DNA from 2 places in the Serratia sp. YWN4 genome. Region 1 is predicted to be linked to the other one. Evidence: predicted binding sites of a transcription regulator. Region 1 holds the regulator's gene; the other holds the start of a gene.
What was found. Region 1 encodes LexA, which represses DNA repair genes until DNA is damaged. Its sites were predicted from a motif close to TNCTGTATGTACATACAGNA; they were not measured.

Region 1 (4,429 bases):
AACACCAGACACCCACCAAAGGCAGCACTACTTGCCAAGGCAGATAATGATTCGCCAACGCACGTAATTCGGGCAGCGAGGTTAACGCCGCCACGATGTGCTGCCCGGCAAACACATAAATCAGGGCAAAACCGAGCGCCACCAGGCACGCTTGCCTGCAAGCCGCACGCCATACTGTATGCAGTTGGCGATCGTCCCGCGCCCCGTAGGCATGGCCGGAATGTGCTTCAACCGCATAGGCAAAACCATCCAGCGCGTAAGCGGTGAACGTCAGCAGGTTCATCAGCACCGCGTTAACCGCCACGATTTCACTACCCATGCGCGCACCCAGAATGGTCAGCGAGGCAAAACACAGTTGCAGCAATAACGAACGCAGCATGATGTCGCGGTTGAGCGCCAGCAAACGGCGCAGATTGCCGCGCCAGGCGTGGTGCAGCATCGCCAGAGTAATCCCGCGCATTCGTAACACCCGCCACGACAGCCACAGACCCAGCAACAGCGTGGCATACTCGGCAATCGCCGTCGCAGCCGCGGCGCCCTGCACATTCCAGCCCAGCCCCATCACCAGCCAGATATCCAACACAATATTCAGCAGGTTACCGACGATCAGCAAGATCACCGGTGCCCGCACATACTGCACGCCCAACAGCCAGCCAAGCAGCACCATATTGGCTAATGCCGCTGGCGCGCTTAACCAGCGGATCTCCAGAAACAACCGCGCCTGCGCCAAGACTTCTTTATCGCCCCCGACAATCTGCAGGGCCAGTGCGATCAGCGGCGCTCGCAGCAGCACAATCGCCACCCCGGCCACCAGCGCCAATAGCAGCGGTTGCATAAAAGCCTTGGCCAGCCGTTGCGGATCCTGCGCGCCCAATGCCTGCGCTGCCAGCCCGGTGGTACTCATACGCAGGAACAGTAGCAACATGAACAGGAAACTGGTCGCCATTGAGCCCACGGCAACCCCGCCGAGATAAGTCGGGCTATCGAGATGGCCGATAACGGCGGTATCCACCAGGCCAAGCAAGGGAACGGTGATATTGGAAAAGATCATCGGCAACGCCAGGCGCCACAACGCTTTATCGGTGTCGCTGGTAAAAGCAGAAATCAGGCGCATAGTGAAATGTCCCGTGGCCGTGCGGTGGTTTAGAAAAGGTATCGCCCCAGAGTTGGGGCGATATAATTCTTATTAATTGAAATATCAATCAGGGGTATAACGCTTAGATCCAGTCGCCGTTGCGGATCACACCGACGGCTAAGCCTTCGATAGTGAAATTCTGCTCGCGCAGATCGACCACGATCGGCTGGAAATCGCTGTTTTCCGGCAGCAGTTCAACCATGTTGCCATGCTTTTTCAGGCGTTTGACCGTCACTTCATCTTCGATGCGTGCAACCACCACTTGGCCGTTACGCACGTCCTGAGTTTTATGCACCGCCAGCAGATCGCCGTCGAGGATACCGATATCACGCATCGACATACCGCTAACGCGCAGCAGGAAATCAGCGTTGGGTTTAAACAAAGAAGGATCAACTTTGTAATGCCCTTCAATGTGTTGCTCGGCCAGCAAAGGTTCACCGGCAGCAACGCGGCCAACCAGAGGTAACCCTTCTTCATCTTCCATCAGCAGACGGATACCGCGCGAAGCACCGGAGATGATTTCAATCACCCCTTTGCGGGCCAGCGCTTTCAAATGCTCTTCGGCGGCATTAGGCGAACGGAATCCCAGACGCATGGCGATCTCGGCACGTGTTGGTGGCATGCCCGTTTGCGCAATATGATCGCGAATCAGGTCGTAGACCTCTTGCTGTCTGGTAGTTAGTGCTTTCATTCCGCCCCCCTGTTTGTTTATACAGTCTTGCTGTGAGTATATACAGGTAAGACGAGATTGGGAACCGAAGAATAAATAAAAATCAGGGATTAGCGAAGCGGTTCGCAACATTGCGCCCCTTTTCAACGTCAGCTGAAATGCTGCCACAGCACCGAACCCCAGACGAACAGCGCCAGAATAATCGTCAGCGAAACCGCCGCCGATCCCATGTCTTTTGCCCGGCCAGACAGCTCATGGTAATCCGTCCCTACGCGATCGACGATGGCCTCAATCGCGCTGTTGAGGATTTCGACAATCATCACCAGCAGCACCGATCCGATCAATAAAATGCGCGCTATCGCACCCACATCCAGCCAAATCGCCAGTATGATAGCCACGATGACCGCGATCGCTTCCTGGCGGAATGCGGCTTCGTTCTGCCAGGCTGCGGTTAAGCCTTTATATGAATAGCCTGCCGCCTTAATGATGCGTGTCAGGCCCGTTGCTTTATTTGCCATGTTAAGAGCACCTTTCTCTAAGGTGAGTCATAATTTACCTATGTGTTTCCAGAGCCGTTAACGGCTTTGGAATTCCCAACACCACAGATCTGCTACCTGGTTTCTGGTATGCTTGCGGCGCATTGCTAACAAGAGGCTTTATGTTGTTATGTTAGGTTGGCGTAAAATATATTATAAACTATTGAATTTACCACTGAAAATGTTGGTAAGAAGTAAGGTTATCCCTTCGGATCCGGTCACGGAGTTAGGGTTAGATCCCTCACGGCCAATTCTGTATGTTTTACCTTATAATTCCAAGGCAGATTTGCTCACCTTGCGCACCCAGTGCCTGGCGCAGGATCTGCCCGACCCCCTTAACTCGCTGGAGATCGACGGCGCCGTTCTGCCAAGCCACGTGTTTATCCATGAAGGCCCGCGCGTCTTCCGCTATTACACGCCAAAAGAAGAATCGGTAAAACTGTTCCACGACTATCTGGATCTGCACCGCAGCAATCCGGATCTCGACATTCAGATGCTCCCGGTATCAGTGATGTTCGGCCGCTCGCCGGGGCGTGAAGGGCACGGAACACCGCATCTGCGCCTGCTGAATGGCGTACAGAAATTCTTCGCCATACTGTGGTTAGGGCGTGACAGTTTTGTCCGCTTCTCCAATACCGTTTCTCTGCGGCGCATGGCCACCGAGCACGGTACTGATAAAACCATCGCGCAGAAACTGGCGCGTGTCGCGCGCATGCACTTCTCGCGTCAGCGCTTGGCCGCCGTTGGGCCAAGCCTGCCAGCCCGCCAGGATCTGTTCAACAAATTGCTGGCTTCCAAAGCAATTGAGAAAGCGGTCGAAGACGAAGCGCGCAGCAAAAAGATCACTCACGAAAAAGCCCAGCAGAATGCGATCGCGCTGATGGAAGAGATTGCCGCCGACTTCTCTTATGAAGCCGTGCGCCTTTCCGATCGCGTGCTGAGCTGGACCTGGAACCGGTTGTATCAGGGCATCAACGTCACCAAAGCCGAGCGAGTGCGCCAACTGGCGCAAGACGGCCACGAGATCGTCTACGTGCCCTGCCACCGCAGCCACATGGATTATCTGTTGCTGTCTTACGTGCTTTACCATCAGGGGCTGGTGCCGCCACATATCGCCGCGGGCATCAACCTGAACTTCTGGCCCGCCGGGCCGATTTTCCGCCGTTTGGGTGCGTTCTTTATCCGCCGTACCTTCAAGGGTAACAAGCTCTATTCCACCGTGTTCCGTGAATATCTTGGTGAGCTGTTCACCCGCGGCTATTCGGTAGAATATTTTGTGGAAGGTGGCCGTTCTCGTACCGGGCGCTTGTTGGAACCGAAAACTGGCACCTTGTCGATGACCATTCAGGCGATGCTGCGCGGCGGGACTCGTCCAATCACCTTAGTGCCGGTTTACATCGGTTATGAGCATGTGATGGAGGTAGGAACCTACGCCAAAGAGCTGCGCGGTGCAACCAAAGAGAAAGAGAGCCTGTTGCAGATGCTGCGCGGCCTGCGCAAACTGCGCAACCTCGGCCAGGGCTACGTCAACTTTGGCGAACCTCTGTCGTTGACCTCTTACCTCAATCACCATGTGCCACAGTGGCGCGAGTCTATCGATCCGATCGAAGCCCAGCGCCCAAGCTGGCTGACGCCAGCCGTCAACGATCTGGCTGCCCGGATCATGGTGCGTATCAACAATGCGGCGGCGGCCAACGCCATGAATCTGTGTGTTACCGCCTTATTGGCCTCGCGCCAGCGTGCACTGACCCGTGAACAGTTGATTGAGCAGTTGGATTGTTACTTGCAGTTGATGCGTAATGCGCCTTATGCGCCCGATGCCACCGCGCCAGCACAAACGCCGGAGCAGTTGCTGGATCACGCGTTGAACATGAACAAGTTCGAGGTGGAAAAAGACAGCATCGGTGACATCATCATCCTGCCGCGTGAGCAGGCGGTGCTGATGACCTATTACCGCAACAACATTCACCACATGCTGGTTTTGCCTTCGCTGATTGCCACTATCGTGATGCATCACCGCCGCGTCTCACGCGATGAGTTGCTGCGCCAGGTCAGCCTGATCTATCCAATGCTGAAAGCCGAACTGTT
Region 2 (4,429 bases), 2.1 Mb from region 1:
GTACGTAGGCAAAGGTGCACAGCGCGTTGAATTCAGCAGCCTGGATGCCCACAAACCCGCCAAGTTCTATTACAACAGCGCCCCGGCGCATACTCATTACCCCAATAAAAAGATCACCCTGGCAGAAGCTTCACCGCAAACGCTGGGTGACAACGCGACCAGCAACCGCCGTACCATCAACAAATTCATCGTTCCAGACGTCTTACCCACCTGCCAGTTGACCATGGGCCTGACCAAACTGGCGGAAGGCAATCTCTGGAACACCATGCCCTGCCATACCCACGATCGCCGCATGGAAGTGTATTTCTATTTCGACATGGACGACGATACCGCAGTGTTCCACATGATGGGGCAACCGCAGGAAACACGTCATCTGCTGGTACAAAACGAACAGGCGGTGATCTCGCCAAGCTGGTCGATTCATTCCGGTGTCGGCACCAAACGTTATACCTTTATCTGGGGTATGGTTGGCGAAAATCAGGTTTTTGGTGACATGGACCATCTCGCTACCTGCGATCTGCGTTAAATCCCTTCAGCCATCATCTGCACGGTGCACCCGCGCCGTGCAGCACGAGAATACAGTCATGATTTTGAATTCCTTTGATTTAGCAGGCAAAGTGGCGCTCATCACCGGCTGCAATACCGGTTTGGGCCAAGGTGTAGCGGTTGGGCTGGCTCAGGCCGGTTGCGACATTATCGGCGTCAACCGCAGCGATCCACATGAAACAATGGCTAAAGTGACTCAGCTTGGGCGCCGCTTCCTGAATTTGAAAGCCGATTTAGGCAAGATTGACGCTATTCCTTCATTATTGGAAGAAGCCGTCCGCGAATTCGGCAAAGTGGATATTCTGGTCAATAACGCGGGTATTATCCGGCGTGAGGACGCGCTCAGCTTCAATGAAAAAGATTGGGACGATGTGATGGACGTTAACATCAAAACCCTGTTCTTTATGGCGCAGGCCGTGGCGAAACAGTTTGTCAGCCAAGGGAGCGGCGGCAAAATCATTAATATCGCCTCGATGCTCTCTTTCCAGGGCGGTATCCGCGTGCCTTCTTATACCGCCTCAAAAAGCGCCGTGTTGGGCATTACCCGCCTGCTGGCGAACGAATGGGCGCAATATGGTATCAACGTGAACGCCATTGCCCCCGGTTACATGGCCACCAACAACACTCAGCAACTGCGCACCAATGAAGAACGCAATCAGCAAATTCTGGAGCGCATTCCCGCCGGGCGCTGGGGCACGCCAGAAGATATTATGGGGCCGATCGTCTTTCTGGCCTCTGCCGCTTCCGACTATGTGAATGGTTATACCATTGCGGTTGATGGCGGTTGGCTGGCACGTTAAACGCGTGCATCAAGACACTTTCTTGGGCTCTGTGCATGCAGAGCCTTCTATTGATTCAACCCGTTGTAATACGCCGTAAAATAAACAATTAGTTACGCGGTAACATCTTCCGAAACTGTAAAAAAAACCATATACTGGATAAATTAACAGTTTAGTAACCGGAATAACCACAGCATGACCGCGGAAGGACATCTTATTTTCTCTGTTGCCTGTGCGATCTTCGCCAAAAAGGCAGAGGTCACGCCTGAGCTAGCCCACGGTGACTGGTGGCACATTATTCCTGCCGCCTTGCTGACATCATTATTACCGGACATCGACCATCCTAAATCCGTGCTAGGTCAGCGCCTGCGCTGGATCGCGATTCCCATATCACGCGCTTTCGGTCACCGCGGCTTCACTCACAGCCTGCTGGCCATTGTCGGTGGCATGATGTTATTCCGGTTAGATGTGCCCCACAGTTGGCCCATCCCTATTGATGTGCTGCACGCCATGATCATTGGTTACTTCAGCCATTTACTGGCCGATATGCTGACCCCGGCCGGAGTACCGCTGCTTTGGCCCTGCCGCTGGCGCTTCGGTCTGCCGCTGCTGAATTCGCAGAAAGGTAACCAACTGGAACGTGTCTTGTGTTTATGCCTGGTCGCTTTTGCTCTTTATTGGCAAGGAGGATACACACTCCCCGTGCAGTCATATTTTGAGCAAATTAAAAATATTCGATTGTGATCACAAAAAACCGGTGATTTTCTCCTCTTTAGGTCTATAAATTAAACAAATTCGAGCTGAAAGTTATATTCAATTCCATTTGGATATAAGTGGGCTTTCCAGCAAACTGTTACGATATTTACATCGCTACACATCGGTGAGTAGCACTTTTAAACTATAAAAAAGATGATTGGAGACATGGGATGAATCTACCGCTCGTATTAAACGTGCTGGTTTTTGTCGCCCTCCTTTTGCTGTTGGCGCAAACCCGCCATAAGCAATGGAGTCTGGCGAAGAAAGTTTTGGTCGGTCTGGTGATCGGTGTGCTGTTCGGTTTGGCATTGCAAGGGGTTTACGGTTCAGACAACCCGGTGCTGAAAGAATCCATCACCTGGTTCAATATTGTCGGTAACGGCTATGTGCAATTGTTGCAGATGATCGTGATGCCACTGGTCTTCGCTTCGATCCTGAGTGCGGTAGCCAAACTGCATAATGCCGCTTCTTTGGGCAAGATCAGCGTCCTGACCATCGGCACCCTGCTGTTCACTACGCTGATCGCCGCATTGGTGGGGGTATTAGTGACCAACCTGTTCGGCCTGACTGCCGAAGGCTTGGTGCAAGGCACGCAGGAAAGCGCGCGTCTGTTAGCGATTGAGAGCAACTATGTGGGTAAAGTGGCCGATCTGACCGTGCCGCAGTTGGTATTGTCATTTATACCGAAAAACCCCTTTGCCGATCTGACCGGTGCTAACCCGACTTCGATTATCAGCGTGGTGATCTTTGCCGCCTTCCTGGGCGTTGCCTCGTTGCAACTGCTGAAAGACGATAAAGAAAAAGGCCAGCGCGTATTGGCAGCGATCGACACTCTGCAAGCCTGGGTGATGAAGCTGGTACGACTGGTGATGAAACTCACGCCATACGGTGTGCTGGCGCTGATGACCAAGGTGGTTGCTGGTTCCAACATCCAAGACATCATCAAACTGGGTAGCTTCGTAGTCGCCTCTTACCTCGGCCTAGCGATTATGTTTGCGGTTCATGCCCTGCTGTTGGCCTTTACCGGGGTTAACCCGCTGAAATTCTTCCGCAAGGTGTTGCCGGTTCTTACTTTTGCCTTCACCAGCCGCTCCAGCGCCGCCAGCATTCCGCTGAACGTGGAAGCACAAACCCGCCGTCTGGGTGTGCCGGAATCCATCGCCAGTTTCTCCGCTTCGTTCGGGGCCACTATCGGCCAGAACGGCTGTGCGGGCTTGTATCCGGCGATGCTGGCCGTAATGGTCGCACCCACCGTGGGCATCAACCCGTTAGATCCGGTGTGGATCGCTACGCTGGTAGGCCTTGTGACCATCAGTTCCGCCGGTGTTGCCGGGGTCGGTGGTGGTGCAACCTTCGCTGCCCTGATCGTTCTACCCGCCATGGGCTTGCCGGTAACGCTGGTTGCCTTGCTGATCTCCGTTGAACCTTTGATCGACATGGGCCGTACCGCATTAAACGTTAGCGGCGCGATGACCGCCGGTACCGTTACCAGCCAATTGATGAAGCAGACCGACAAGTCCATCATGGACAGTGAAGACGAAGTGGATCTGGCTCATCGGTAAAGATTTATCGCAGTGACAAAAAAACCGGCGTCATTAAATCAATGCGCCGGTTTTTTTATTGCGGTGACACAGGGTAACCGATTAAAACGGATAGTCGTGATACCCCATCTGCTCGGAAATCAAGCGAGCAGCGGTGTGCAATTGCGCTACATAACCATCTTTAGCTTCTTCAGAGAAACGGATAGTTGGGAAGGAAATACTCAAGCCAGCGATCACCACGCCAAAGCGGTCAAACACCGGAACCCCGATGCAACGCAGCCCTTCTTCCTGCTCCTCAATATCTTCACCAAACCCCTGCTCGCGCACTTTATCCAACAGCGGCAGCAACGCCTTGGCACTGACGATGGTATGAGGAGTACTGCGGGTAAACTCGACGTGAGAGAGGATCTCTTCAACTTCACCGCGATCGCGCCATGCCAGCAGCACTTTGCCAATGGCGGTACTGTGCAGAGGGTTACGACGACCAATGCGCGAATACATACGCAGGTTATACATTGAGTCAATTTTATGGACATAGACAATGCTGTCTTCATCCAACGCACCCAGGTGAATAGTTTCGCGGGTCTGGTTCGACAGCTCACGCATCTGGATGTCGGCACTGCGGATCAGATCGACGTTCTGCAACGATTTGGCCCCCAGCTCAAATAATTTCAGGGTGAGAGAATACTTCTCAGACTCCCCTTCCTGAGCGACGTAGCCCAGCGATTTCATCGTCTGTAGGAAACGATAAACGGTACTTTTGGACATCATTACCCGTTGAGAAAGTTCGGTAATACCGATTTCGCG

Region 2: the regulator LexA is predicted to act here: its motif matches at 1,479-1,498, upstream of ACX9GT_RS12080 (metal-dependent hydrolase).

What each region holds. Positions count from the first base shown of each region.
Region 1 covers NZ_CM147696.1:467,808-472,236, reverse strand. The annotation lists gene dinF (MATE family efflux transporter DinF) at 1-1,114, opposite strand, end outside; gene lexA (transcriptional repressor LexA) at 1,218-1,826, opposite strand; gene ACX9GT_RS02235 (diacylglycerol kinase) at 1,955-2,323, opposite strand; gene plsB (glycerol-3-phosphate 1-O-acyltransferase PlsB) at 2,472-4,429, shown strand, end outside.
Region 2 covers NZ_CM147696.1:2,532,082-2,536,510, reverse strand. The annotation lists gene kduI (5-dehydro-4-deoxy-D-glucuronate isomerase) at 1-526, shown strand, start outside; gene kduD (2-dehydro-3-deoxy-D-gluconate 5-dehydrogenase KduD) at 585-1,346, shown strand; gene ACX9GT_RS12080 (metal-dependent hydrolase) at 1,521-2,069, shown strand; gene ACX9GT_RS12075 (L-cystine transporter) at 2,252-3,643, shown strand; gene kdgR (DNA-binding transcriptional regulator KdgR) at 3,725-4,429, opposite strand, start outside.